3 regions of the Inediibacterium massiliense genome follow, and region 1 is predicted to be linked to each of the others. Evidence: riboswitches for the same ligand, from Rfam matches in the RefSeq annotation. Region 1 holds a riboswitch; each other region holds the start of a gene.
What was found. A riboswitch is a leader RNA that binds a small molecule or an ion and turns the genes downstream of it on or off. The one in region 1 is predicted to bind cobalamin.
Positions count from the first base shown of each region.

Region 2: another riboswitch for cobalamin. It lies ahead of BN2409_RS10720 (cobyrinic acid a,c-diamide synthase CobB); the one in region 1 lies ahead of BN2409_RS09590 (ABC transporter substrate-binding protein).
Region 3: another riboswitch for cobalamin. It lies ahead of BN2409_RS04510 (energy-coupling factor ABC transporter permease); the one in region 1 lies ahead of BN2409_RS09590 (ABC transporter substrate-binding protein).

Region 1 is NZ_LN876587.1:215,589-226,673, forward strand. It holds gene BN2409_RS09580 (ABC transporter ATP-binding protein) at 1-1,282, shown strand, start outside; gene BN2409_RS09585 (CPBP family intramembrane glutamic endopeptidase) at 1,361-2,035, opposite strand; cobalamin riboswitch at 2,241-2,422, shown strand; gene BN2409_RS09590 (ABC transporter substrate-binding protein) at 2,585-3,592, shown strand; gene BN2409_RS09595 (FecCD family ABC transporter permease) at 3,609-4,655, shown strand; gene BN2409_RS09600 (ABC transporter ATP-binding protein) at 4,661-5,425, shown strand; gene BN2409_RS09605 (EamA family transporter) at 5,816-6,685, shown strand; gene BN2409_RS09610 (ABC transporter ATP-binding protein) at 6,692-7,651, opposite strand; gene BN2409_RS09615 (ABC transporter ATP-binding protein) at 7,617-8,651, opposite strand; gene BN2409_RS09620 (ABC transporter permease) at 8,668-9,564, opposite strand; gene nikB (nickel ABC transporter permease) at 9,577-10,506, opposite strand; gene BN2409_RS09630 (glutathione ABC transporter substrate-binding protein) at 10,584-11,085, opposite strand, start outside.
Region 2 is NZ_LN876587.1:453,333-464,417, forward strand. It holds gene BN2409_RS10675 (GntR family transcriptional regulator) at 1-461, shown strand, start outside; gene BN2409_RS10680 (DUF2238 domain-containing protein) at 546-1,223, shown strand; gene BN2409_RS10685 (cell division protein FtsA) at 1,477-3,474, shown strand; gene BN2409_RS10690 (VanW family protein) at 3,761-5,212, shown strand; gene BN2409_RS10695 (DUF2225 domain-containing protein) at 5,237-5,929, shown strand; gene BN2409_RS10700 (esterase/lipase family protein) at 6,275-7,624, shown strand; gene cobU (bifunctional adenosylcobinamide kinase/adenosylcobinamide-phosphate guanylyltransferase) at 7,758-8,318, shown strand; gene cobS (adenosylcobinamide-GDP ribazoletransferase) at 8,328-9,068, shown strand; gene cobC (alpha-ribazole phosphatase) at 9,065-9,652, shown strand; cobalamin riboswitch at 9,716-9,896, shown strand; gene BN2409_RS10720 (cobyrinic acid a,c-diamide synthase CobB) at 9,986-11,085, shown strand, end outside.
Region 3 is NZ_LN876586.1:139,676-148,875, forward strand. It holds gene BN2409_RS04505 (GGDEF domain-containing protein) at 1-1,061, shown strand, start outside; cobalamin riboswitch at 1,279-1,462, shown strand; gene BN2409_RS04510 (energy-coupling factor ABC transporter permease) at 1,627-2,367, shown strand; gene BN2409_RS04515 (energy-coupling factor ABC transporter substrate-binding protein) at 2,370-2,678, shown strand; gene cbiQ (cobalt ECF transporter T component CbiQ) at 2,675-3,439, shown strand; gene BN2409_RS04525 (energy-coupling factor ABC transporter ATP-binding protein) at 3,485-4,327, shown strand; gene BN2409_RS04530 (LacI family DNA-binding transcriptional regulator) at 4,501-5,508, shown strand; gene rbsK (ribokinase) at 5,521-6,435, shown strand; gene rbsD (D-ribose pyranase) at 6,438-6,857, shown strand; gene rbsA (ribose ABC transporter ATP-binding protein RbsA) at 6,870-8,366, shown strand; gene rbsC (ribose ABC transporter permease) at 8,374-9,200, shown strand, end outside.

The DNA.
Region 1 (11,085 bases):
GATGATGATTACATTTTTTAACTGGAAAATAGGAGCTCTTTCCATTTCAGCTATTGTATTAGGGTTATTTGTAAACTCTATATTGCAAAAAAAGAGTATGGCTATTTCACCCAAAAGACAACAAGCTCAAAGAGGTCTGGTAACTGCCATATTAGAATATATACAAGGGATAGCTGTAATCAAATCCTATGGATTGGGAGAAAAGTCAAACCGTGCTGTAGATGAGGCTATTGAAGAAAGTCGTAATCGTAATATAAGACTTGAAAGTATTTTTACAAAATTAGGAGCAATCTATAGCTATATATTTAAAATTGCTTCATGTGGGATGATTTTATTAGCTGGTTATCTGTTTAGAGGAGAAGAATTGTTACTTATTCACACTTTGGGAGTGATTATTTCAAGTTTTGTTACCTATTCATATATTGAGACAATAGGAATCAATACTTCTATATTACAGTTGATCGATAGTAGCATAAATAAAATTGAAGAAGTTGAACATACACCTCTTATGGATGAAAATGGAACAGAAATTCAACCCAATAATTATAATATAGAATTCAAAAATGTATCTTTTTCTTACGACACAAGAAAAATAATTGATCATATAAGTCTTACGATTCCACAAAATACAACAGTGGCTATTGTAGGCCCATCTGGGGGAGGGAAGAGTACACTATGCAATTTAATTGCAAGATTTTGGGATGTAGACGAGGGAGAAGTTTTGTTAGGAGGGCATAATGTAAAAGAATATACGGGAGAAAGTTTACTCAAAAATATTAGCATGGTATTTCAAAATGTATATTTATTTCAAGATAGTATTGTAAATAATATTAAGTTTGGACGTCCAGAAGCTACAATGGAAGAAGTGATAGCAGCAGCAAAAAAGGCAAGATGTCATGAATTTATTATGAATTTACCAAATGGATATGATACGGTTATAGGTGAAGGTGGGGGAAGTTTGTCTGGTGGAGAAAAACAAAGAATATCCATAGCAAGGGCAATTTTAAAGGATGCTCCCATCATTATTTTGGATGAAGCCACATCAAGTGTAGACCCAGAAAATGAACAACAGCTACAGCGCGCTATAGAAGAGCTGACAAAACAAAAGACTGTAATTATGATTGCCCATAGACTTTCTACTGTTAGAAATGCAGATCGTATATTTGTATTAAGTAGTGGACGAATTGTAGAGGAAGGAAAACATGAAGAGTTAATGGAACAAAATGGAATTTATCATGAATTTATTCAAATCAGGAGAAAAGCAATAGGTTGGAACTTGTAAAAAAGGAGCCAAAAAGGGACGGTTAAGCAATATTAGTAGAAATGAATCTACAATATTCACCGTCCTTTATTTTTTATTTTAAAGTATTCCAAATAAGATAAAACCAATGGTATTGATGGAAAAATTGGCACACATATGAACAAACCAAGAAGTATAAATAGTATTACTTTTTTCATTGAGCCAATTAAATAAAAGTCCTGCAATAAATAAGCTTATAATTAATAAAACAAATAGTAGAGGGGTAAACCATTTTGACATAATGGCTATATGATATAAAGAAAAAGCAGATGCACTAAACATATAAGAAATTTTTTTAGTAGTGAATTGTTTTAAGGTTAAAAAAGCAAAGCCACGAAAGAAAAATTCTTCTAAAAATGAATTGATGAAAGAAATATAAAGAGATACAAAGACAAAATTATTTTTAGTTACACCAATTTTGTCTTCTAAAGTAGTGGTTACATTAGAAAAATCAAAATACTTCCCTATGGTAAAGTACGCACCAATAATAAAAAAATATACTCCAATACCCAAAAGTAAAGAAAAAAGAATATTTTGTTTACGAAAGCGAAACAGATTATACAAAGTAATCTGATGATAGTAGTAATAACCAAAAGGGATCATTAAAAATAAAAATAGTTTGATAATAGATTTGATAGCATAGTTAGGGGAAAGTACACCATCGATCCATGCCATGATGAAACAACTTAGTAAAATAAGAATCATAATGTATAAATGATTTTTTTTATTGATCATCCATTTTCCCACCTTTAAACTGGAAATTAATAAATTTATTTTATATTGTATCATTTTGATCATATTTTTGAAATGAAATTAAGAGATAAGTACCTGAAATAGGTGCCTATTTTCTTTATGATGACATGTTAAAGTCTGTAGTGATTGAATCATTTATACGTATAGCTTGATATCAAAATATGTTTGTGTTAAAATAATTTGACAAAATATGTAGATAAAAATAGGTTGAATGATATTTCATGAAAAGGGAAGTTGGGTGTAAATCCCACGCGGTACCGCCGCTGTAAAAGAGGAGTTTTCTTCTAGGATGCCACTGTTTCATAATGGGAAGGCTGAAGAAAATAATGATCCTTAAGCCAGAATACCTGCCTATTTTTTGCACTGTAACTCTACGAGTAATAGGGGGTGTCGATTGTAGCTTATGAGATACATGTAACTCTTTAACGACTTGTAGTTAAGGAGTTTTTTTATTGCAAGAGGAGAATCTTAGGAATATGAGTACATTGTTTAACAATTATTTATTTGAAAAAGTTAGTTTAGGAGGCATATATGAAAAAATATTTAAATTGGAAAAAAGTAATAGCAACAAGTGTTATAGGATTAATCTTAGGAATGTCACTATCAGCATGTTCTAGTAACAATCAAACAACATTTAATAATGAGCAGAAAGCTGTAGAAAGTAAAGATGACAAATTTACTCCTTTTGAGCTTGAAACTTATCATACAGTTGTACAGTATACAAAAGTTCCACAAAAAGTAGTAAGTTTCAATACTCATACTACAGAAAATTTATTTGCATTAGGATTAGAAGATAAGATCATTGGAACATCTTTTAAGAGTGGAGAAATACTTCCAAAATATCAGAAGAAATTTGACAAAATACCAGTTCTAGCAGAAAAATATCCTTCAATGGAAGCTTTGCTCGGAGCAAACCCTGATTTTGTATACGGAAGAAGTTCTGCTTTTGAAGAAAAAGGTGCGGGAACTGTTCAAGATATGTTAGATAATGGAATAATTGCATATGTTTCAAAGGCTACTTATACAGAAGGAGCTACAATAGAAGATACATATGAAGATTTTTATAACTTGGGAAAGATTTTCAATGTAGAGGATAGAGCAGATAAAATAGTAAATCAGATGAAAACTAAAGTGAAAAAAGTACAAGAACAAACCTCAAAAGTAGATGAAAAGCTTAGAGTTTTTGTATATGACAGTGGAAGCGATCAAGCGTATACAGCGGGTAAAAGTCTTGAAAGCAATATTATTGAACTTGCTGGTGGACAAAATATATTTTCTGATTTAAACAAGACATGGGAAAAGGTTAATTGGGAAGCTGTTGTACAACGAAATCCTCAATGTATTATTATAAATGATTATGAAGAGGTATCTGCTGAAGAAAAAATAAAATTTTTGAAGAGTAATGCAGCACTAAGTGGTATAGATGCAATAAAAAATGACAATTTTGTAGTGGTACAATTACCAAGTGTATTTACTGGAATTAGAAATGCAGATGCAGTAGAAAATTTGGCAAGGGAATTTTATCCGGATTTATTTTAGATGGTAGGTGAAATAATTGACAAGCATTTTCAGAGAAAAGACATATCTGGTTATTGCAGGATTGTTTGTGGCTATGATTTTGTCAATGATATTTTCTATTGGAATTGGCCCTGTACAAATTGATTTTATTGATGTTTGGAGAATAATATTTTATAGACTAGTGGGAAATATAGATATACAACAAATGAATAGCAATGTTGAACGCATAGTATGGTATTTAAGACTTCCTAGAGTAATACTAGGTGCTATTGTTGGAAGTGGACTAGCTATAGGAGGAATGAGCATACAGGCTTTTACTAAAAACCCTCTATCAGATCCGTATATATTAGGCGTATCATCAGGGGCATCCACAGGAGCAGTTTTGGTATCGCTTATGGGAATACTTAAAAATTTTGGGGTCTTTGCTATGCCAATAGGTGCTTTTACAGGATCTTTAATATCAATAGTTCTGGTTTATTGGTTATCAAGAACCAAGCAAGGAATATTACCTATTAGACTTATTCTTACAGGACTAGCAGTATCTTCAATTTTTTCTGCATTTACAAATTATTTGATCTATAGTTCTAATAATGAAAGCGGAATCAGAAATGCGGTATTTTGGATGATGGGTGGACTGGCAGGGTCTAAATGGGAATATATTCCTATTCCTATGGTAGTACTTATGATATCTATTTTAATTACATTTTCTTTAAGTAATGCATTAAATGTGATGTTAATTGGTGAGCAGACAGCAATAGTATTAGGAATAAATATAAAACTGATAAGAACAATAATAGTTTTAGTTTGTGCATTACTCACAGGAACATTAGTTTCTATAAGTGGTTCAATAGGTTTTGTAGGATTAATAGTACCTCATATTGCAAGAAGTTTTGTAGGATCAGATCATAGAAAAGTACTTCCAGTTTCTGCGCTCTTAGGAGCTTTGTTGTTAATCTGGGCAGATGTTGTAGCTAGAATGGTTGTAGCACCACAAGAATTACCTATAGGAATAGTTACTGCACTTACAGGAGGGCCATTTTTTATATGGTTACTTCAACGTAATAAATATTCATTTGGAGAGTGAATCATATGTACCTAAAAATTGAGAATCTTGACTATGAGATAGAGGATAAAAAGATATGCGATACAATTAGTGTTTATGTCAAGAAAGGAGAATTTGTAGGCATAATAGGTCCTAATGGGAGTGGAAAATCTACTCTTTTGAAAAATATATATAAAGTACTAAAGCCTAAAAGAGGAACTATTTATTTAAATCATCATAATCTACTTAAGCTTTCAAATAGAGAAGTAGCTCAACAAATGGCGGTTGTAGCACAAGAGAATAATATAGCATTTGATTTTAGTGTGAGAGATATAGTTTTAATGGGGAGATATCCTACCAAAAAGTTGTTTGAGGGAAGCAATCATGAAGATATAGAAATTGCAAAAGATGCATTAAAAAAAGTAGGAATGGAGAATATAGAGGACAAAAGTTTTTCAAAGCTTTCAGGAGGAGAAAAACAAAGAATATTAATAGCGCGTGCAATGGCGCAGAAAACAGAATTTTTGATACTCGATGAACCTACGAATCATCTGGATATAGGTTATCAGATCAAAATACTTAAATTCCTTAAAAAATTACAAAAGACAATTGTAATATCTTTGCATGATCTGAATATGGCAGCTGAATATTGTGATAGGATATATGCAATAAAGGATGGAAGAATCGTAAAAAGTGGAACTCCAAATGAAGTTTTAAATGCAGAGTTGATTAAAGAATTATATGGAGTTGATGTTGAGATAGAGACACACCCAAATACTAAAAAAATTAAAATAAGTTATGTATTATCTTAAAATTGATGAAGTATTTCAAAATAATAGAATACTACTGGATCATGTTTGTGAAATGAAATTATGAGATAAGTACCTAAAATAGGTGCTTATTTTTTTGCGATGATATAGTGGAATGTAAACAATATGAAAAACATGAAAGAATCTTAAAAAATGAAGGATTTGAAGTAATTCGTGGAAGTCATTAAAGTGTGGGACGGTTAAAGAGTATCAATAATAAAATATCAATTATAAGAACTACTCCTAAAAGAAGAAAGGAGTAGTCTTTGTGGTTAAAGTATTTGTTTTAAGAAAAATTTGACAATAATATGAAAAATAGATATAATCAGTCGATCAAAAGTTTTTAAGTTAAAAAAGTAATAGAAGTGAATGGGTTAGATGAGGAGGGGACAAATGGGTCTATCTTATATTGCATTAATGATGAGAATGCTTTTGATGGCTGTTGAAAGAATTGTAGTAAGATTATTAGGAAACAATGATGAAGACAATTATAGCAATATTGCTGCAAGTTTTTTGTTTTTCTTTATAGGAGGTTTATTTTTACTGCCATTTAATTTATTTGTAAAAGTAGAAGGACTTAAATTTTTACTGCCTTGTTATATAAGTAGTTTGATATATTCAGTAGGATTTGTAGCGTATGTAACTGCCTTAGCTACAGGGGAAGTTTCTCTTGTGACACCTATTCATAGCTTAAATTCATTGTTCCTGATGATATTATCTTTTTTATTTTTAGGAGAAATGATTACCATCCAGAAAGTGCTTGGAGTAATTATTATGATTTTGGGATTATCCATATTAAAAAGAATAGGATCACCACTTAAATCTATTTTATTTATTCTTCACAATAAGCCATGTAGATGGATGCTCTTATTTGTAATATTGCAATCTTTAGGAAGAATAATAGATAAATATTTTTATGTATCTTCTTCACCAATTATTTATTCTACAGTTTTGTATTTTTTTATTGCACTGAATATATGGATTTTTCTATTCATAAAAAAGAAGCAAAATTATATTTATAAAGTATTTCATGCTAAAAAAGGAATATCTATTATTAGTGGGGCCATTAATGGTTTTGCTTATCTGTTTTTATTGATCGCTCTAAATCATATAGAACTTAGTATTGCAGAACCTTTTACGCAAGTATCTATGATTATTACTATGGTTCTTTCTTATATATTTTTTAAAGAAAATATTAAAGAAAAGATACCAGGCTCCATTTTAATACTGGTAGGAGCTTGGTTATTGTTGTGGAATAAATGATGGGTTTTATTTTAAATTTTGTGCGAAGTGACAAGCTACAAATCTTTCAGGAGAAAGTTCTTTAAGCTCAGGAGTTTTAGAAAGACATATATCTTTTTTATGTATACATCGACCATAGAATCTACAACCATCAGGTGGGTTGATAGGGCTTGGAACATCTCCTTGGAGGATAATTTTTTCTCTTTTTACATCTAATGAAGGTATAGGAATTGCAGATAATAATGCTTGGGTGTAAGGGTGCAGAGGATGAGTAAACATAGACTTATAATCAGATAATTCTACGATTTGACCAAGATACATAACAGCTATTCTATTGCTAACATGTTTTACAACACTTAAATCATGAGATATAAAAAGATAAGTAAGATTGAATTCTTGTTGTAAATCTGCCATTAAATTTAAGATTTGAGCTTGTATGGAAACATCTAGAGCGGATACAGGTTCATCTTGAACAATAAATTTTGGATTGAGAGCAAGAGCTCTAGCGATTCCTATTCTTTGTCTTCTACCTCCATCTAATTCATGAGGATATGTATTGATTAATCTTTGAGCAAGTCCTACTGTATCCATAAGATTTTTTACTTTTTTATTCATATCTATCTTGTTTTTATAAATTTTGTGTACAATAAGAGGTTCTGCTATAATCTCTGACAAACTAAGCCTAGGATTTAAAGATGCAAAAGGATCTTGAAAAACAATTTGCATTTCTTTTCGAAGCTCTCTTATCTCAGAAGAATTTAGTTTTAGTATATCTTTGCCTTCAAAGAATACTTCTCCAGAAGTGGCTTCAATTAATCGAAGTAAAACTCTTCCAGTTGTAGATTTTCCACAACCAGATTCCCCAACAAGACCTAGAGTTTCCCCTTTATGGATATAAAAATTTACATTATCAACTGCATGGAGTAACCCTTTATTGGTATTGAAATATTTTTTAAGATTTTTTACTTCTATCAGTTTTTGTGACATCTTTATCACCTACCTCATCTTTATGATCTATCTTTTCATACAAGAAACAATTTACAAAGTGACCCTCACTGATTTCTGTTTTCTTTGGTTTTTTTTGAGAACATATAGACATAGCTTTTGGACATCTTGGATAAAAAGGACATCCTAGAGGAAGGTTTGTAGGATCTGGCATTAAACCTTTTATTGGCTGCAAGCGATCTTCATCAGCTTCTATATTAGGTATAGAATAGAAAAGTCCTATGGTGTAAGGATGTTTTGGGGTTGTAAAAAGATTTTTGGTATTTGTATATTCAACAACATGACCGGCATACATGATAGCTACTTTATCACAGACTTCTGCTACGATACCTAAATCATGGGTAATCATAATCATAGAGGTATTTAGTTCTTTTTTAAGTTTATTCATAAGATTGATTACTTGTGCTTGAATCGTAACGTCTAGTGCAGTAGTAGGTTCATCAGCTATAAGAAGCTCTGGATTACATGCAAGGGCAATAGCGATGACAACTCTTTGCTTCATACCTCCGCTAAACTGGTGGGGATAGTCTTTAGATCTAGTTTTTGGAATACCTACTGTTTCAAGCATTTTTTCTGCTTTTATCCTAGCTTGAGTACTTTCTATATTTTGATGAAGTTTGATGACTTCAGCAATTTGTTCTCCAACAGTAAGGACTGGATTGAGAGAAGTCATAGGATCTTGAAATATCATGGAAATTTTATTTCCTCTAATTTTTCTCAATTCTGATGGAGATTTTTTTAATAAATTTTCATCATTATAAATGATTTCTCCACTTATAATTTTACCGGGAGGAGTTGGGATAAGCTGCATAATTCCAAGTGCTGTAGTGGTTTTACCCGCTCCAGTTTCTCCTACCAATCCTAAAGTTTCACCTTTTTTTACTTCAAGACTCATCTCATTTACTGCTTTAACAGTTCCTTCGTGAGTTATATAATGTATATTTAAGTGTTTGATTTGAAGCAATTTTTTTTCTTCACTCATTTCTTTTCCTCCTCGATTAATTCTTAAGTTTTGGATCAAGAGCATCTCTTAATCCATCACCTAATAGATTTAGTCCAAAAATGGTGATCATAATTGCAAGTCCTGGAAAAGCAGTCATATGAGGATAATCTCTGATAAATTGTCTTCCAGAAGAAAGCATTGCTCCCCATTCAGGAGTAGGAAGTTGAATTCCAAGGCCGATAAAGCTAAGACCTGCTGCTGATAGTATAGCGCTTGCAACTCCTAAGGTAGCTTGAACGATAATAGGTGCCATAGAATTGGGGATAATATGCTTTAGGATAATACGAGTATTGTTTGCTCCAACAGCTTTGGCAGCCTCGACAAATTCTTGGTCTTTTAAAGTGAGAACAGAGGCGCGTACAATCCTTGCATAAGAAGGGATACTTGCGATCCCTACTGCAATCATAACATTTTTAAGGCCATGTCCTAAAGCTGCAACAATGGAGATTGCAAGCAATGTAGAAGGAATAGCAAGTAATATATCCATTATTCTCATGATGATATTATCAAGTTTTCTACCATAATAGCCAGCGATAGCACCTAAAGCACCCCCTATGATCATGGCAATACCTACGCTAATAAAACCAACTTGAAGGGAAATTCTTGAACCATATATGATCCTGCTAAATATATCTCTTCCAAAATTATCTGTTCCCATCCAATGATTTTTACTAGGAGTTTGAAGGGTATTTAGGAGATCTTGATCATCTATACCATAGGGAGCAATAAAAGATGCAAAAATAGCACTAAGTATAAGCATGATAATAATAAATAGTCCTATCATAGCAAATCTATTTTGCTTTAATCTTCTCCAGACTTCAAGATATTGACTTCTTTTTTTAGTAGATTGTATCATTTTAGAATTCTTTTCATTGGATATTTTTACTGTCATAGAGGACCCTCCTTATTTATATTGAGATCTTATTCTTGGATCTACAAAAGCATATAAGATATCCACTATAAGATTTACAAAACTAAATGTAACAGCAATAAACAAAACTCCTCCTTGAACGACTGGAAAATCTCTAGCTTTTATACAATCAACCATCAATCTTCCTACACCAGGAACTGCAAAAATAGATTCAGTAAGAACAGCTCCACCTAGTAAATATCCAAACTGAAGACCTACGACGGTTATAATTGGAATTAATGCATTTTTTAAGGCATGTCTGATAATAACTTTAGATTCTACTTGTCCTTTTGCTCTTGCAGTTCGTATATAATCTTGTCTTATTACTTCAAGCATACTGGAGCGAGTCATTCTAGTTATAATTGCAGCTGTACTTGTACCTATAGTAAGAGCAGGCAATATCCAATGGGCAGGAGTATGAAATCCGGATGAAGGAAGCCAACCTAGATAGACAGAGAATACAAGTATACCCATCAGTCCTTGCCAAAAGTTGGGCATGGATACACCAAGTAAGGCGATAACCATTGCAATATTATCAAACAATGAATATTGTTTGGTGGCAGATATAATTCCAGTGGGAATGCCGATTAAAACAGCTACTAAAACACCTAATGCGGCTAACTTTAATGTAGCTGGAAATCTAGTCATAATCATTTCTAAAACAGGTCTTTTGGTTGTATAAGATCTACCTATATCTTGATGAATCACTGCATTTTTTACATATCTTCCAAACTGAACAAAGAAAGGATCGTTAAGACCTAATTCTTCCCTAAGTTTGAGTACCTCAGTATGAGGAGCGGATTCTCCAAGCATTATTTTAGCGGGATCTCCAGGGGTAAAATACATCATTGTAAAGATGATAAAAGTAACACCTAAAATTACAGGTATTAACATAAGCAATCTTTTCAATATATATCTATGCATAATAAGCCTCCTTTTAAAAACAATAATGTAGGGTAAATACCCTACATTATTGTTTAGTAAAATAGGGTAACCATATTTTATTCAAAGTTAACGGTATATACTTTGTGATGTCCTGCAGGATGTTGTTTAAAGCCTTTTACATTAGATCTAACTCCAGCTAAATCTTCTCCTAACCAAGTAAACACCCAAGGAGCTTCATCTCTGATAATTTGTTGTACTTCCATATAAGCTTTTTCTCTTACAGCTGGATCTACAGAAGTTCTTCCTTTATCTAGTAATTCATCTACTTTTGAGTTAGAATAAAAACATCTATTACCCCCTGCGCCATGTTGAGAAGAATGGAATAATGGGTATAAACCATAGTCAGGGTCTCCTGTTACAGTAACCCATCCAAGAATAAACATATCATGTTCTCCAGCAGTTGTTCCATCTAAGAAAGCTCCCCATTCTACTACTTTTACTTCTGCATCTATATTGATTGCTTTGAGTTGATTTTGAACAATTTCAGCTACATCCATTCTTTGTTGATTGTCATTTGTCCAAATACTTGTTTTAAATCCATCTGGATAGCCTGCTTCA
Region 2 (11,085 bases), 240 kb from region 1:
TACAACAGCAGGGGATGAAACCTAGCAGGAAAGTTTTATATTCCAATATAGAAAAACCTGATAAAAAAAGAAGAAATATATTTAATATACAAAGTGAAGAGGATCTGTTTGTTTTAGAACGTATTTATTATGCGGATCAAGATCCTATCTGTGTTACAAAAGCCATGTTGCCTTATAAATTATTTCCTAAAATAGAATGTTTCGACTTTTCCAATCATTCATTATATGCAATTTTAGAAAATTTTTATCATCTAAAGATTACTAGAGCAACCCAAAGTTTAGAGGCTGTTATTGCTCCAGAACATGTATCACAACACTTGAATTTAGGAAGTGGTTTTCCTGTATTGTTGTTTAGGGCGGTTACATTTGGAATGATTAATAATGTTGAGGTTCCATTTGAAACTTACAAATCTTATTATAAAACAGATAAAATTAAATATTATATTGATCAAGTAAGATAATACAATAAAAATATTCATATAAACCTTTTGGTGAAAAATATAAGCAAAGGTTTTATATGGTATCTTTGCGAGAGGAATTTTTATATGGATAAAAATAATAAAATCATATTTTCTATTTTACTGACAAGTTTTATGGGGGTATTTATTTGGTCTTTTATCAATCCTAAGGATTTGTTTACATGGTTTTTGGAGGTGGCTCCAGCGGTAATAGGGCTGATTGTGGTATTCATTACTTTTAAAAGGTTTAGATTATCTACTCTTTTGTATGGATTAATATGGATACATGCAGTTATTCTGGTGATTGGAGGTCACTATACCTATGCAGAGATGCCACTATTTAATTGGCTTAAGGATAGTTTTGATTTAAGTAGAAATTATTATGATAGATTTGGTCATTTTTTTCAAGGATTTGTACCTGCTATGATTACAAGAGAAATACTTTTGCGTAAATCTACATTAGAGAAAGGAAAGTTATTGAATTTTATTATTGTTTCTATTTGTTTAGCCATTAGTGCAATTTATGAATTGATAGAATGGTTTGTGGCAGAATTAACAGGTACTGCTGCAGAAGCATTTTTAGGAACACAAGGGGATGTATGGGATACACAGTGGGACATGTTTATGGCATTATGTGGAGCTGTTATTTCCTTGATCTTTCTCAGCAAAATACATGATCGTATTTTAAAGAAAGAACAATTATGGATAAATGAAAAAAGGATGGAGGATCATAATTATGAGATCAACTATACAACTACTGATTAGATTGATTTTATCTAAAACTGATTCAAAAAACGACTCTTAAATAAGCTGAATTATTATATAACTAATAACTTTAAAAATCGTACTTTAAGACTATAGACTTTAATCTATAAGTAAAATATCTTTTAGAAAATAGTATTCTAAAGGATATTTTTTAGATAATGAGAGTAAAAAGGAAAAAAGGAAATTGTAAAATTATGAAGAATATAATAAAATTAAGTAAAAAGAAGGTTTGAAGTTGAAAGAGGTGCGAATTATGACAAAATCCATAATGGGAAAAATTGCTCCTTATGAAGCTGTTTTTTCATTGGATATTGGAACAAAGAGTATAACTGGAATTGTTGCAAAGAAACAAGATGAAAAGTTTATTATAGTAGATACGGAGATTATGGAATATTCTGAGCGAGCTATGTATGATGGACAAATTCATGATATTGATAAAGTAGCTAGGGCAGCTACCATTGTAAAAGAGAAACTAGAGGAAAGACTGGGATTTCAGTTAACAGAAGTCGCTATTGCAGCAGCAGGTAGAGCATTGAAAACCCATAGAGTTCAAGTAGGTATGGATATTGATTCTACAAAAGAAATTGATCAAGCTACTATTCAAAGCCTAGAAATAGAAGGAATTCAGAAAGCTCAAAAAATATTAGATGGCGAAAATATGAAAGATGTTAAATATTATTGTGTAGGACATACAGTGATCCATTATTATTTAAATGGAAGTATGATTACATCCTTAAAAGGACATAGAGGAGATAAAATAGAAGCAGATATATTGGCTACATTTCTTCCTCATGTAGTTGTAGATAGCTTGTATGCAGTAATGGATAAGATAGGACTTGAAGTAGTTTATTTAACCCTAGAGCCTATTGCAGCGATTCATGTGGCTATACCCCCTAAAGTAAGGCTTTTAAATTTAGCTTTAGTAGATATTGGGGCAGGGACATCAGATATTGCCATCACACAAGATGGTACAATTGTATCTTATGCCATGGCATCTATTGCAGGAGATGAAATTACAGAAGCTATTGCAAAAGAATTTTTACTAGATTTTGATACAGCTGAAAAGTTAAAAATAGATTTAAATCAAAATGAAAGTCATACTTTTGAAGATATTGTAGGAATTTCTTATACTATGACTACAGAAGAAATTGTAAAAAGAATTGCTTTGGCTATAGAAAATCTTGCAAAAGAAATTTCTCAAAAGATTATAGAATATAATGGAAAAGCTCCCAGTGCAGTATTTTGTATAGGAGGAGGAAGCCAAATTCCAACACTTACTCAATATATAGCCGATGATTTAGGATTAAAGGAAGAAAGGGTTGTAGTAAGAGGAACAGAAATTATACAAAATGTAGAGTTTTTATGTGAAAAATTACAAGGACCAGAGTTTATTACACCAATAGGAATTTGTATGATTAGTACAAAAGAACAAGCTGAAAATTTTATCAAGGTAGGTGTCAATGAGAATGTAGTAAAGTTGTTTCAGACCAAAGAGCTTTTTGTATCGGATGCTTTAATTAAAGCAGGAGTGAATGCTAAACAGTTAATTGGAAGAAGTGGAAAAAATTTAAATCTATTTATAAATGGTGAAAAGAAATTGATCAAAGGTACTTTTGGAGAAGCTGCTCAAATTTATGTGAATGGAAAATTGTCTAATTTAGATGAAAGAATTTATCATATGGATCAAATTATCTTTCATCCTGCTGTAAATGGACAGGATGGAGTGTTATCTTTAAAAGATTTTATAGAAAAAACAGGAGTTGTACGATTGAATGATGTAGAGATTCATTTGGTGAATCATGTATTAGTCAATGAAGAGAAAAAAGATGTAGATTATATTTTAAAAGATGGGGATCAAATCACTACTACAGAGATCCATAATGTATTAGAGGTTTTAAAGAAATTTAATATAGAGGAAGAACAATATCATATATATGTAAATGGAATAGAGGCAGATCCATATTTTATACTAAAAAGTGAAGATGAGATTGTGATTTGTGAAAAAGGAGAAAAAATATCTAACGATGCAAAACTTATTAAAGAAGATACAATAAAAATAACAGTAAATAATGAAGAAATAGAAATGCTTAAAAAAGGAAAAGAACCTATTTTTGTAGATATATTTGATTATTTTGATTTTGATAGAACAAAAGCTCAAGGAACACTGATTATGGAGTTAAATGGAGAAAGAGCGGCTTATACAGATTCTATTCAAGATGGAGATAGAATAGAAATATATTGGAAAAAATGAACTAGAGCATAGCTCTAGTAATTTTTTGTGAGATAAAAAAGAGAGGGAAAAAATTCCCTCATCTTAAAAGGGGGAAAAAACTGTGGGTTTTTGTTCACTACATAGTATGCATGTACAAAAAAAACGTTACACAAAATGGAAAATGGATCAAAAAGTATCCTCTATGCTAGAAAATAAATATGATGTATAGTAATAAGGGAAACTATATTATTTGTACTACAGATATAAGTCATTTAATACAATAGTATATATAATATTTATCGCAGAATAGGAAGGAGGAGTTATTTTGAGCGAAAATATAAAGAGCAAAGAAAAGAAGTTAAAGCTTGGTACTGGTCTTATTATTGTATTATTAAGTTTTCTTTTGTCTATTACGGCAATTGGATTCTTTTTACTATATCAAGATACTATTTATGATGGTGTAAATATAGAGAATCTAGATGTAGGTGGAATTTCTATCATGGAAGCTCAAGAGAAAGCAAGAAATCATTTTGATACTATAGGGATAGATGGCAAAATTTGTTTTTCTTATGGAGATAAAAATTGGGAGGTAAGTAGTAAAGACATTGGATATACTTATGATTATACAAAAGCTGTCCAAGAGGCTTATCAAGTGGGAAGAGAGGGAAGTTATTTTGAAAGATTACAGACTATTCTTTCCCTGTATAAAAATCCTTATTCTATAAGCTTAAAACCTATTTATGATCATGAAAAAATGAATCAATTTATAGATACTATTGAAAATGAAATTAATAAAAAGGAAAAAGATGCAACGATTACAAGAAGTGGTGGCAGATTTCATATTACCAATGAAGTGGTGGGATTACAGTTAGATGTAAAAAAAACACAACAGCTTGTAGGGGAATCATTGAAAAATACGAAACTTAAAGAAGATATATATATTCAGTTATCTGTATCAAGTATTTCTCCTAAAGTAAGTGCAGAAAGTTTAAGCACGATCCAAGATGTATTAGGAGAGTATGAAACTACTTTCAATGCTTCTAATGCAAGTAGAAGTGAAAATATAAGATTATCTGCAAAATCAATCAATGGAACTGTTTTAATGCCTACAGAAGTTTTTTCTTTTAATGATGTTGTAGGACCAAGAAGTAAAGAAAAAGGATATCAAGGAGCTACTGTGATATTTGAAGGAGAATTTGTAGAAGGATTAGGAGGTGGCGTTTGTCAGACTTCTAGTACTTTATATAATGCAGTACTTTTAAGTAATTTAGATACTGTACAAAGAGTAAAACATACTATTCCATCTACTTATGTTCCAAAAGGAAGAGATGCAACCGTATCTTATGGAGTATTAGACTTTAAATTTAAAAATTCAACTGCAAATCCAGTTTATATAGAAAGCTATGTAGGTGGAAATAAGGTTAAATTTAGAATTTATGGACATAAAGCAGATTCAAGGAGAGTAGAAATTCAATCTATAGAAAATGAAGTGATCAAAAGACCAATAGAAGTCAAATATGATTCTACACTTGCAGAAGGAAAAGAAAGAATAGAGCAAAAAGGAAGAGATGGATATAAAGTTAGTACCTATAAAATTGTATGTGAAAATGGGAAAGAAATAGAGAGAAAACAAATTTCAAATGATTATTATAAGCCTAAAACTCAGGTTGTTGTAAAAGGAACTAAAAAAGCAACTCCATCTAATTCTGTAAAGACTCAGAAAAAGGAAGATCATAAGGAAACAAATATTCCTTCTCATGATCAAACTATTTATTGATACAAAAGATAAAGAGGTGAAGGAATGGCAGTACCACCATTATATGATAAAGAAGTACATTGTCCTGTGTGTAAAAATGTATTTTCTACGAAAAAGGTAAGAAGCTCAGCCATTCGAATAGATAAAAGAGACACAGACTTTTGTGTTTATTATAAAGGAGTAAACCCTATTTATTATGGGGTATTTGTATGTCCTAATTGTGGATATAGTGCACTAGAGAGTGTATTTGGAGAAATGAGTCCTTCAGGAAGAAAAACAATTGAAGAAAATATTTCAAAGTATTGGGTACAAAGAAGTTATGGAGAAGAAAGAACTATTTATGAAGCTATTGAAACCTATAAACTTGCTATAGTTTGTGCTCAATTGTTAAATCAAAAAAATGGGATTCTAGGAACACTATGTCTTAGGCTAGCTTGGATGTATAGGTATATTCATAATGCAAGAGAAATACATTTTATAGAGCATGCAACAATTTGTTTTGAACAAGCATTTCTTTATGAACCATTACCCATAGGAAATATGGATGAAGTATCCTTACTGTATTTATTAGGTGAACTCAATAGAAGACTTCAAAAATATGATGAATCTATTGATTGGTTTAATAAAACAGTGAATAATAGAGCTATCAAGCAAAAAAAGAAATTAGATACACAAGCAAGAGAACAGTGGAGAATTGCGAAAGAAGCATATAGACAACAAAAAGAAGAAGGAGCATAAAAAAGTTACTACAATAAGTAGTCACTCTAGCTTATAGATAAAGTCATAAAAAAAGTCACTAATTTTCAAATTTGGAAAATATAAAGAAACGCTCGAAAATAGCATTACAAACTCGCTATGCTCAAACAGTGTAATGCTAAGCATTTTCTCACTTATTCTATATTTTCACAAATTCTCAATAATTGTTTCTAATTTTTATGACTTTGCTAAAAGATAGTTTGTCTTCAGTCTGAAGTTACTACAAATAAGTAGTAACTTTATTTTTTTAGAAATATAAAGAACAAATTTGTAGTATATATGTATTAGAGGGGTGGAAATAGAGAGAGGATACAAGGGGGGAGAAGGATGCATCCACTTTTAGCTACCGTAGGAATGTTAGAGCTTATGAGGATGGGAACACAAGAAATAAAAAAGCCTATTGTATTTGTACCGGGTCTTTATGGATCTATGGGAGAAGATATTATTCCTGGAACTGGTGAATGGGGATTTGGAATGGCAGCTTCTGTTTATGAGCCGTTTATAGAAATATTAACCAATATGGGTTATGAAAAGGAAAAAGATTTATTTATATGTTTTTATGATTGGAGAAAAGATTGTAGATTTTCTTCAGAGGAATATCTTCAAAAGACAATTTATCAAGCAAAAGCTCAAACAAGAAGTAAAAAAGTAAACTTAATTTGCCATAGTATGGGAGGATTGGTAGCAAGAGCTTATGTACAAGGAAATCAGTATGGTTATGATGTAGATCAATTGATTTTTATAGGAACACCTAATGGAGGATCTGCAAATGCTTATTATTTTTGGGCAGGAGGAGAGCTCCCATATGAAAGAAATATAAAATCTAGTATATTTACTACTTTATTAGAAGGATATCTGTGGATATTAGAAAAAAAATATAAAAATGAAAATACTATGGAGGTAATTCGTAAACATCTACAAGGGGTAAAGGATCTTTTGCCTAGCAAGACATATGGAAATTACCTTTATTATATAGGAAACAAGCAAAATACCAATTATATCTCATATAAAGAAATGAATTATCATAATGAATTTTTAGATGAATTAAATGATAAAAAAGGTATTCTTAAAAATAGAAAAATACAAGTTACTTTAATTGGAGGAAAGAGTATCAATACCAATCAAAAATTACAAATAGATAGAAGATATAAAAATGAAGATGAGAGATGGAAGGATGGAAAAGTAGTAGGTTCATATCAGTCAAAGGAAGGGGATGGAACAGTCCTTTTAGATAGTTTATGTGAAATAGAAGGAGATACTTATGTTTTTGAGGCAACTCATACTGAAATTTTACAAAGATGTAAATTTATCCTTCAAGAAAAACTAGGAATAAAAGAAGATATATCGTATAAGGAAAGCATGCCATCAGTAGATGACTATGTAAGTGTTTTAGTGAGTGGCAAAGGACAAATTCGGATTAAAACTTATGAGAGAGGGAATAATATTTTATTATATGATGGAACAAAGCGCCACAAAGATATATATGTACAAAAGACGGATGAGAAAAATATATGGATACTTATAAAAGGTTTCTCAGATAAGCATTTATATATGGAATATACACCTATGGAGAAAGAGCCTATAGAGATTGTGATCAGAGATCATTTAGGGAGAAAGAAAAAAATTCAAGAAAGAAAAGGATATATGCAACAAGCTTATAAAATTAATTTATCCTAGAATTGCATGTGTATAAAAAATTTGATATAGTTAAGAAGGCATTTTGTCCCTCATGGGGACATATTTTTTTGAATATCTAGGGAATCTAAAATTTTAAAATAATAGATGATTTAAGAAAGTAAGAGGTGATTTTATGGCAGGGAAAATTACCCTTGTAACAGGAGGAGCAAGAAGTGGAAAAAGCAGCTATGCAGAACATCTTGCAAAAACTTCACAGGGATTCGTAGCTTATTTAGCTACAGCGATTGCATTTGATGAGGGAATGAAAGATAGAATCAAAAAACATCAAGCTTCAAGGCCTAGTGAGTGGACAACTTATGAAGGATATAAGGATGTATACAAAATAATAAAAGAGATTGGTTTAAAGCATCAAACCATTCTTTTAGATTGTGTAACCATTATGACAACAAATTTAATGTTTGAATGTGAAGAGGATTGGGAAAATATAAGTCATGAAAAAATAGATGAAATAGAAACATATATTCAGGATCAAATGATAAAACTTATAGAAGAGATTAGAAAAAATAATATTTGGTGTATCATGGTTACCAATGAAGTTGGAATGGGTATTGTTCCTGAAAACAGAATGTCTCGTATTTTTAGAGATATAGCAGGAAGAATGAATCAAATGATAGCGAAAAAAGCAGATGAAGTATATTTTACTGTATCTGGTATTCCTATGAAGATTAAGTAGGAGGAAATTATGAAAAGACTAATTTTAATGATTCAATTTTTCACAAGAATACCCATTTCTGTAAATTTAGAAGTAACAGAAGAAGATTTTTCAGAGGGAATTGTTTATTTTCCTCTTGTAGGGCTTATTATTGGAATGTTTATCGTATCGTTATATTACATAGGATATAAATTAGGAGGAATTTTATTAGGAAGTGTGCTTTGTGTAACAGGAGAGGTTTTTATTACAGGAGGTCTTCACTTAGATGGATTAGGAGATACCTTTGATGGAGTATATAGCAATCGTCCCAAAGATCAAATATTAGAAATTATGAAAGACAGTAGACTTGGAACAAATGCTGCTTTGGCTATATTTTTAACTCTTTTATTGAAAATATCATTCATTTTTTCACTTCCTGTTCCATATGTGTATGGTGTACTTATTGTCATGCCTACTTTTTCAAAATTATGTGTTGTATATGCAGCAAGATTTTCTACTTATGCAAGAAAAAGTGGTATGGGAAACTTTTTTATAGGAAAAACAAACAATAAACATCTTATAATTGCTATTGTTTCATCTATAATTATTGGGTTGATTTATATAAAGGCGATTCCTTTTGTACTAGTAGGGTATTTATTCAGTATAGGATATGTAAAACATATTACAGACAAGATTGGTGGAATGACAGGAGATACCTTAGGAGCCATATCTGAACTTGCAGAAATTGTTTATTTATTTTATTTTTTAATTTTGGAAAAGGTGATTTTATGAATTTAATTTTGATAAGACATGGAGAAATTGAGGAGAATCATAAAGGATTATATTGTGGTTTTATAGATTCTTCTTTAACAGAAAGAGGGATTTTACAAGCCAAAGAAATGAGTGAAAAATTAAGAGAAGAAAAGATCGATATGATTATCAGTAGTAATTTAAAAAGAACAATAGAAACAGCAAATATGATTCATAAGCATCATTCTATAAAAATGACCCAAGATGAAAATCTAAGAGAAATGAATTTTGGGCTGTGGGAAGGATTAGATTATCATACTATAAAAGAAAAATACCCAAAAGAGCTTGAAAAGTGGCAAAAAGATTGGGTAGAGTATCAAGTTCCACAAGGAGAAAGTTTGATGCAAATGTATGAAAGAGTGGTAAAAGTCATCGAAAAAATACAAAAAGAATATGAAAATCAAAATATTTTAATAGTATCTCATGCAGGATGTATTCGTGCTATTGTATCTTATTTAATAGGAAATGGAGTAAAAGATTATTGGAGATATAAAATAGAAAATTGTAGAATAACCAAAATAGAAATTGTAGACGATTTTCCAGTCCTAACAGCTTTAAATCAGTAATAAAAATAAATACATATGTGAAAAATATTGAAATGAAAAAGATATTTTGATACCATGAGATAAGACAAATAAATGAGAACAGGTGCCGAAAGGCTTAAAAAGGAAGTTCGGTGAAAATCCGATACAGCCCCCGCTACTGTAAGTGAGGATGAAATCGACAAAATGTCACTTGGATGATCCAAGGAAGGCGTCGAAAGTAAGGTGATTCACGAGTCAGGAGACTTTCCTGTTTTTATGGATTTTGTACCTTCGGCGGGAAGGGAAAAGAACGATTGTATGTTCGTGCCCTAGCCATTGATGGTTAGGGTATTTTATTATGAAGGGATGATCAATATGAACCTACCTAGATTTGTACTGGCTGGAACTCAAAGTGGAGTTGGGAAAACCACTGTATCTATAGGGATTATGGCGGCTCTTACAAGAAGAGGGATAAATATAGCTCCATTTAAAGTAGGCCCAGATTATATAGATCCAGCTTTTCATACATTTGTCACAAATAATAAATCAAGAAATTTAGATAGCTGGCTTTTAGAAGAAGACACAATCAAAAGACTATTTATAAAAAATGCAAGAGGAAAAATTTCTATCATAGAAGGTGTTATGGGACTTTATGATGGATATGGTACAAGTAAAGACGAGGGAAGTACAGCTCATGTATCTAAAATATTAAAATCACCTGTTATTTTGATTGCAAATGGAAAAGGTGTCTCCACCAGTGCAGCAGCACAAATTTTAGGATATAAAATATATGATGAGGATGTAAACATTCAAGGAGTTATTTTAAATAATATATCAGGGGATGCTCATTATGAGCTTTTAAAAGAAAGTATTGAAAGAGATACAAATATAAAATGCGTTGGATATTTAAAGCCAAATCAAAATATTTCCCTTGAAAGTAGACATTTAGGACTTATTCCTAGTGTAGAAGTAAAAGATCTAAAAGACAAAATAAATACTATTGCAGATATGGTAGAAGAGACCATTGATCTAGATGCATTAATCAAAATTGCTCAAGAGGCAGAAGCTTTAGAAGATTTTACATATGAAGAAGAAAAAATTGTGAAGAATGTAAATATTGGAGTAGCTTTTGATGAAGCATTTAATTTCTATTATGAAGATAATTTAGATCTTTTAAAAGAGATGGGAGCAAATCTCATTTATTTTAGTCCTTTAAAAGATCAATCCATTCCTAAGAATATTCACGGTTTGTATATAGGCGGGGGGTTTCCAGAAGTATTTGCAAAAGAATTATCAGAAAACGTTTTAATGAGGGAATCTATAAAAGAGCATATAAAAAATGGAGTTCCTACTTATGCAGAATGTGGAGGGCTTATGTATCTTACAAAAGCTATTACTACATTAGAGGAAGAAACTTATGAAATGGTGGGTGTATTTGATACAATAGCAAAGATGACAACAAGGCTTCAAAGATT
Region 3 (9,200 bases), on a different contig from region 1:
ATACATGTATTACTTTGATGATGAATATAATAGGAATTTTAATCGTACCATACATCGAAGTTGGAAAAGCTAGTTATTTTATGTACACACTATGTATACTGATTATCTTTTTTATGATTACTCGTAGAAGAATTCAAACAGAATGTAGTACAATCGAAAGAAAGTTATTTGAAAAAACAAGATTTGATCATATTAAAGATGGAATTTTAGTATGTAGATATGAAGATTTAAAGGTAATAGAATACAATGATACCATATATTCTTTTTTGCAAAAAAAGGAATTAATAGGAAAGTGCATACATGAAATTTTTGATGAGTCTATAACGATGACAATAACTCAAGAAAAACTAAAACATTATTTTGAGAATGCAAAGAAAGAAGTAATTTTTCAAAATAAAAAATTAGGTTCTAAATGGGTGGATTTAACGATGAAGATATTTGATGTTTTTGATCAAAAATATTTACTGCTTTGCATATCTGATGTAAGTGCTCATAGGAAGTATAAAGAGGATGTAGAGTATCTCGCTTATCATGATGATCTTACGAATTTACCTAATAGAAGGTATGGAAATGAAAAATTAAAAAGCATTCTTGAAAGAGCAAAAACTGAAAAAACAATGTTAGGGGTTATGTTTATAGATCTGGATAAATTCAAATTTGCCAATGATCTTTTAGGTCATGCAGCAGGAGATGAATTATTGAAAAAAGTTGCTAAAAGAATGCAACAAAGTATAAGGAAAAATGATTTGGTAGTTCGAATAGGTGGAGATGAATTTATGGTTTTAGTAGATGGCTTTTATTTAAAAGATGAAGTGATACAGATTGCAGATAGAATTTTAGGTACTTTTTCCAAAGCTTTTTGTATAAAGAATAGGGAAGTATTTGTAACTTGTAGTATAGGTATTTCCATTTTTCCAGACCATGGGATAAATATAGAAGAGATTCTAGAACGTGCGGATATAGCCATGTATGAAGCAAAAAATAATGGGAGAAACAACTATAAAATATATGATGAAAAAATGGATGAAAATATTCTGATTCAAAAAACAGTCCATTTTTAATGAGCTAAGCTTGCTAAAATATACTTTGTCAACAGTCTGAACAGTTCATTTTTAATGAACTGTTTTTTTAATGTATAGGTAGAATATATGTAATAGGTAAAAATATGAAAATGGATTATATTTCTTATTAATTTATACATTTTTTTATTGATTTTGACAAATACTAATGGTATTATGACATTATTATCAACTAATAATATTATGAGTAATAAGAAAAATTAAATTATAAAATATAGGTATGAATTAAATTTTAATTCATAAAAGGGAATTGGGTGAGACTCCTAAACTATCCCGTAGCTGTATTAGAAGAGTTTAAGTATACAATGCCACTTTTAAAAAGGGAAGGCGTACTTAAATGATGATTCTTAAGTCAGAAGACCTGCCTATATTTTGCACGATCAACTCTACGAGGAATAGAGAAGGTGTCATCATATTTAGTTTGCCAATTTTTAAAATTGTGTATGATGGATTATGTTTACCTTTTAACAAACTTGTTAAAAGGATTTTTTGATTGGAGCATAAAGGAATAAAAAGAAACAATACTATAAAATAAAGAGGTGATTGCATGTCAAAAAAATATCAAATTTCTTTAGGAATATTTTTGGCCTTATTATTCATACCTAAAACTGTATTTGCAATGCATATTATGGAAGGGTTTTTACCTCCTGTATGGGCAATTTCATGGGGAGGATTGTGTATACCATTTGTTGTAGCAGGGTTATTTTCTATTCACAAAAAAACAAAATCCAATCCGCGTATCAAAATGCTTATTGCAATGGCAGGAGCTTTTGCTTTTGTATTGTCTGCTCTTAAAATTCCATCAGTAACAGGAAGTTGCTCTCATCCAACAGGAGTAGGCTTGGGAGCTATACTCTTTGGACCAGCAGTTATGAGTGTTTTAGGATTGATTGTTTTGATTTTTCAAGCTTTATTACTTGCCCATGGGGGACTAACAACTCTTGGAGCAAATACTTTTTCAATGGGTATTGTAGGACCTATTGTATCTTATGTATTATATAAGGTTTTAAAGAAAATGAATGTGTCTCAATCAATTTCTATATTTATTGCAGCTGCTGTTGGAAATTTGATGACTTATATTACTACTTCTATTCAACTTGCATTAGCTTTTCCAGATCCAACAGGAGGATTTATATTATCCTTAGGAAAGTTTATGGGTATTTTTGCTGTGACACAAATACCACTTGCTATTAGTGAAGGAATTTTAACAGTTATTGTATTTAATCTTTTGACAAATTATAATAAAGATGAATTATTAGAGCTAGATGTAATTTCTAAGGAGGCATAAACATGAAAAAAAATAAAAGTATCATGAAAAAAAATATGATATTAGGATTTCTTGTAATAGTAATTGCTGTTACACCTCTTTTGTTTTTAAAAAATGCTTCCTTTGAAGGAGCAGATGCTCAAGCAGAAAATACCATTTCAGAGGTAGATGCTAATTATAAGCCATGGTTTTCTCCTATTTGGGAACCTCCAAGTGGAGAAATTGAAAGCTTATTGTTTTCTTTACAAGCAGCTATAGGAGCAGGATTTATAGGATATTATTTTGGATATGTCAAAGGCAAAAAAGGAAATAAGAAGAGTCAAGAACTATGATTTCAATAGATAAATTAGCTTATACATCTACCCTAAGAAGAGTAAATCCATTAGAAAAATTTATATTTGTTTTATCTACTATGATGATATGCCTTATCTGTAATCATATGATAGTTTCTATTGCTGTACTTTTTACTATGTCTTTTATGACTGTTGTAAGAGGAAAAATAAATTTTAAATTATATTTAAAATTTATGAGTATTCCATTGGCTTTCTTAATCATTGGGATTATTAGTATTGCCTTAAACATGGGATACTCTAAAGATTTTTTGTTTAGTTTTGGAGTATTAGGATTACAATTTGGATGCACAAAAGAAAGTATAGGATTGGCTGTGAATATATTATTAAAATCTTTTGCTTGTGTATCTGGTTTATATTTTTTATCTTTTACAACTCCTATGATTGAGCTTTTATCTGTGCTGAAGAAATTAAAGTTTCCTAGCCTTTTAATAGAATTGATGAGTTTGATCTATAGATTTATTTTTGTTCTTTTAGAAACTGTCAATATGATTTATATTGCTCAAGACTCAAGATTAGGATATGTAGATTTTAAGTCAAGTTATTATTCTTTAGGGAAGTTAATTACTTCCTTATTTGTTACTTCATATAAGAAAGCACAAGATTTGTATATTTCTTTAGAAGCTAGAGGATATGATGGAGAGATTCATGTCATAGAAAATACTTATTCAATTTCTTATAAAAATTTAGGAATGATGATAGTATTTGAATTATTTTTAGTGCTTATTTATATATATGTATAACTATATAAGAAGATCTATATACAAGCTAATTGGGGGAATAGTCCTATGAAAGAATATATTTTAAAGACGGAAAATTTAAGCTATGAATATCCAGATGGAACAAAAGCCTTAAAGAATCTTCATTTGAAAATAGAAAAAGGTAAAAAGATAGCCATATTAGGAGTAAATGGTTCAGGCAAATCTACTTTATTTTTAAATTTAAATGGGATTTTAAGGCCCACTAGTGGAAAAGTTGTCTATAATGGAGAAGAAGTAAAGTATGATCGAAAATCTTTACTTAACTTAAGAAAAAATATTGGAATTGTATTTCAAGATCCAGATAAACAGCTTTTTTCTGCAAGTGTATATCAAGAGGTTTCATTTGGTGCAATGAATTTAAAGCTTTCAGAGGATGAAGTTAGAAAAAGAGTAGATCATGCTTTATATAGTATAGAAATGTATGAATACAAAGATAAGGCAGTTCATTTTCTAAGCTATGGACAAAAAAAGAGAGTTTCTATAGCAGATATTCTTGTGATGAATCCAGAGATTATTATATTTGATGAACCTACCTCAAGTTTAGATCCAAGACATGCAAAGCAGATGATTGATATATTTGATGATTTAAATCAAAGGGGTATGACCGTGATTTTATCTACTCATGATGTAGAGCTTGCATATTCTTGGTCCGATTATATTGTTGTAATGAAAAATGGAGAAATTATTAAGGAAGGTACTCCTTATGAAATTTTTTCAGATGATGAACTTATAAAAAATGCTTATCTTGAAAAGCCTATTGTTTTAGAAGTGTTTGAAGTTTTATGTAAAAATGATCAAATCAACGATCAAAAGTATATCCCTAAAAACAGAGAAGAGCTTTTAAAAATGATACAAAATAAAAAAAAATAAGTTGCCCTAAAAATAAAATGTACTTTTACAGTACGTTTTATTTTTTTGCAATCTAATCCTATTTTACAGGAATGATTGTAATACCCTATAAATGATTGAAAAGAGATAAGAAAAATGCTACAATTAAGGTAAACGTTTTACTTAAACGTTTACCTCGATAAGGGAGGATAAATATGAAAATTACAATTAAAGATATTGCAAGGTTAGCACAAGTATCAACAGCAACCGTTTCAAAAGTAATTAATAATAAAGATGAACATATTAGTGATCCTACAAGAAAAAAAATACTAAACATTATGAATGAATATAACTATATTCCAAATACAGCGGCAAGAAGTCTTGTGACAAAGAAAACAAATACCATTGGACTGATTATTCCTGATATACGAAATCCATTTTTTCCCGAACTTGCCAGAGGGGTAGAGGATCAAGCAAATGAATCAGGGTATAATGTGATTTTATGTAATACAGATGATGATGAAGAGAAGGAAGAAAAATGTGTAAGTATGCTTATTGAAAAAATGGTAGATGGCATTATTTTTACTGCTTCATCTAAAAGAACAGGAGAATTTCGTCGTTTTAAAAACAATAAAATCCCTATTATTTTAGTCGATAGAGATCTTGATTTAAAGCATATAAAAGGAAAAATAACAGTAGATAATAGAAATGGAGCTTATGAAGGAGTTAAGCATTTGATTACATGTGGATACGAAGAAATCCTTTTCTTATCAGGACCTTATACATCTTATACGTCTGTTGAAAGGTTAGAGGGATATAAAAAAGCCTTAAAAGAATATTCTATACCATATAAAGGAGAGAATATCATAGAAGGAACCTATCAAAGAGGATGGGGATATGAAATTATCAAAAAACTTTTAGGAGAAAAAAGAAAATTTGATGGTTTGTTTTGTGGAAATGATTTGATTGCTATAGAAGCTATAAAGGCTTTGCAAGAAGAAGGTATAAAAGTCCCATATGAAGTAGGCGTGGTAGGGTTTGATGATATTTATATGAGTAGCCTGATTGATCCTTCTTTGACAACCATTAAACAACCTATTTATGAAATGGGATATAAAGCCGTGCAAATGCTTATAAATACTTTACAAGGACATATAAATAATCCGCAAAATATTTTATTAGAGACTCAATTGATCATTCGAAATTCTACTGTGAAGAAATAAGGAGGCAATATTGTGGGAAAAATTACAGTGATCGGAAGCATGAATATGGATTTAGTAGCAAACGTAGATCATATGCCCAAGACAGGGGAGACTATTATAGGAAAATCTTTTGAAGAAATTCCTGGAGGAAAGGGCGCCAATCAAGCTGTAGCTATGGCTAGATTAGGTGGTCAGGTGAATATGATTGGAAAACTTGGAGATGACGGCTTTGGAAAAACTCTTTTAAAAGGACTTCAAAAAGATGAAATTTCTGTAGAGGGTGTACAAATAGAAGAAAATACTCCTTCAGGAGTGGCACTTATTACTGTAAGTAAGGAAGCGCATAATTCAATTATTGTTGTTCCAGGAGCAAATTTTAAATTAAAAAAAGAAGATATAGATAGAAATATACAAATTATCAAAGAGTCAGATTTTTTAGTTCTTCAATTAGAAGTTCCAATAGATACAGTTAAGCATTCATTAAAGCGTGCTAAAGACTTAGGGGTATATACAATCTTAAATCCTGCACCTGCACAAAAACTAGATAAAAGTATTATTGAAAATGTAGATCTTTTAATTCCTAATGAAACAGAGCTTGAAATATTAAGCGGAATAGAAATAAATAACGAAGAAGATGTAATTAAAGCTTCAAAGAGCTTGATAGAAAAGGGAGTAGAATCTTTGATTGTTACATTAGGAGAAAAAGGGTCTATGTATATAGATGAAAAAGGATTTAAAAAATTTAAAGCCCATAAAGTAAAAGCAGTAGATACTACAGCAGCAGGAGATAGTTTCATAGGAGGAGTATGTGTTTCCTTATCAGAAGGAAAGACTATAGAAGAAGCAATAGGATACGGATCAAAGGTAGGAGCTTTAACTGTAACAAAAAAAGGAGCACAAAGCTCTCTTCCTTATAAAGAAGAAATAGAAGCACTCAAGGAGGCATAAAAATGAAAAAGACAACTTTAATTCATAGTGAAATTTCTTATATGATTTCTCAAATGGGACATACAGACAAACTAACTATTGCTGATAGTGGACTGCCTATTCCTAATGAAGTAAAAAGAATAGATCTAGCACTTAGAAAAGGAATACCTAGCTTTATGGATACTCTAGATACGATTTTAGAGGAATTAAAAGTGGAGGAAGTAATTGTTGCAAAGGAAATGGAGACAGCAAGTCCTATTCTTTATGAAAAATTTATGAGAAAAATTTACGAAGTAGAAGAAAATGAAAATACAAAAATAAAAATTACAAAAGTAGATCATGAGACTTTTAAGGATATGACAAAAGAATCAAAAGGAATTGTGAGAACAGGAGAACATACTCCATATGCAAATGTAATCTTAAAATCAGGTGTTGTATTTTAAGGAGAGATGGGAATGAATAAACCTATATTTGAAATGAAGGGGATTATAAAAGAATTCCCAGGGGTAAAAGCTTTAGATGGTGTAGATCTTAAAATTCATCAAGGAAGAGTAATGGCTCTACTTGGAGAAAATGGGGCAGGAAAATCTACTCTTATGAAAATATTAAGTGGTGTGTACACAAAAGATCAAGGTCAACTTATTTATAATGGAGAAGAAATTCATTTAAAAGGCCCAAAAGATGCCCAAGATCTTGGAATCAGTATTATTCATCAGGAATTGAATTTAATTCCTCATTTAACTATTGGAGAGAATATATTTTTAGGAAGAGAACCTGTAAACTCATTTAAAAAAATAGACTGGAAAAAGCTTTATCAAGATAGTGAAAAATTGTTAAAAAAACTCAAAGTAGATAAAGATCCTAGACAAAAGGTTTCTCAGCTAAGTGTTGGTCAGCAGCAAATGGTTGAAATTGCAAAGGCTATTTCTTTAAATACAAAAATTATTATTATGGATGAACCGACAGATGCTCTAACAAAAAAAGAAACAGAAAGTTTATTTGAAGTAATTGATGAATTAAAAAAAGATGAAAAAGGAATTGTTTATATATCTCATAGACTTGAGGAAATTTTTAGGATGTGTGATGATGTGACGGTTTTAAGAGATGGAAAGTTTATTGGGGAAGATGAAGTGAAAAATTTAGAAGAAAATCAATTAATAGAAATGATGGTAGGCAGAAAGCTTACAGAGCAATTTCCTAGAATTCCTGCACAAAAAGGAGAAATGTCCTTAGAAGTAAAGAATCTGTCTAATGAATATATAAAAGGTATTGATTTTACATTAAGAAAAGGAGAAATTCTTGGAATTTCAGGACTTATGGGCTCTGGAAGAACAGAGCTTGCAAAGACTTTATATGGAGCGATTCAAAAAAGTTCAGGAGAAATCTATATAGAAGGAAAAAAAGTAGAAATAAAATCCCCTCAACAAGCTTTACAAAAAGGAATTGCTTATGTATCAGAGGATCGAAAAGGAGATGGATTAATTTTAGGACTTTCTGTAAAAGAAAATATGACTATATGTTCTTTGAAAAAATTTGAGGAGTTTTTATTAAAAATTAGTCCTAAAAAAGAAAAAGAAGCTGTAAAAAAATATATTGATCACATGAATATAAAAACTCCTAGTGAAAATCAAAGAATTAAAAATTTAAGTGGAGGAAATCAGCAAAAAGTTTCTATTGCAAAAGGACTGATGACAAAACCTAAAATTTTAATATTAGATGAACCTACTAGAGGAGTGGACGTAGGAGCAAAAAAAGAAATATATGATTTAATTAATGAATTTAAAAAAGAGGGTATGAGCATTATTATGATTTCTTCAGAGATGCCAGAGGTATTAGGCATGAGTGATCGTATTTTAGTTATGTATCAAGGAACAATTAGTGGAGAATTTTCTATAGAAGATGCTTCCCAAGAAAAAATTATGAAATGTGCTGTAGGTATAAAGGAGGCTTAAACAAAGTATGAATAAAAAATTACTCATGAAATTTAAATCTATTATAGGACTCATTGTTTTTTCCCTCATTGTTTCTTTACTGAGTCCTAGATTTTTGACATTACCCAATATACTCAATGTATTAAGACAAACTTCAATTAATTCTATTATTGCAGCAGGTATGACTTTTGTTATTTTAACAGGAGGAATAGACTTATCTGTAGGTTCTATTTTAGCTTTTTCTGGTGCTGTATCTGCATATCTTATTTCATCAGGAGTCCATGTGTTTTTATCTGTAGCCATCGCTTTAGTGATTGGTGTGTTAGCAGGATGTTTTAGTGGAATGATTATTAGTAAGGGAAAAGTTCAGCCCTTTATTGCAACTTTAGTTACAATGACTGTTTTAAGAGGAGCAACTTTAGTTTTTTCTGATGGAAAGCCTATTACATTAGCAGGAGATCAGACCTCTGAGTTGTTTTCAAATATTGGAGGAGGATATTTCTTAAAAATTCCTATTCCAGTTTATTTAATGGTTTTAGTGTTTATCTTATCCTATTATATTTTAACTCAAACAAGAATAGGAAGATATATTTATGCTTTAGGTGGAAATGAAGAAGCATCCAAGCTTTCAGGACTTAGAGTGTCTAATATTAAACTTTCTGTATATGCCATCAGTGGATTTTTAGCAGCTTTAGCAGGAATTATTACTACATCAAGAATTTCTTCAGCAGATCCTAATGCAGGGATTGGATACGAATTAGATGCCATTGCAGCTGTTGTATTAGGAGGAACAAGTCTTGCAGGAGGAGCAGGAAGTGTATTAGGAACCATCATAGGAGCTTTAATTATAGGGAT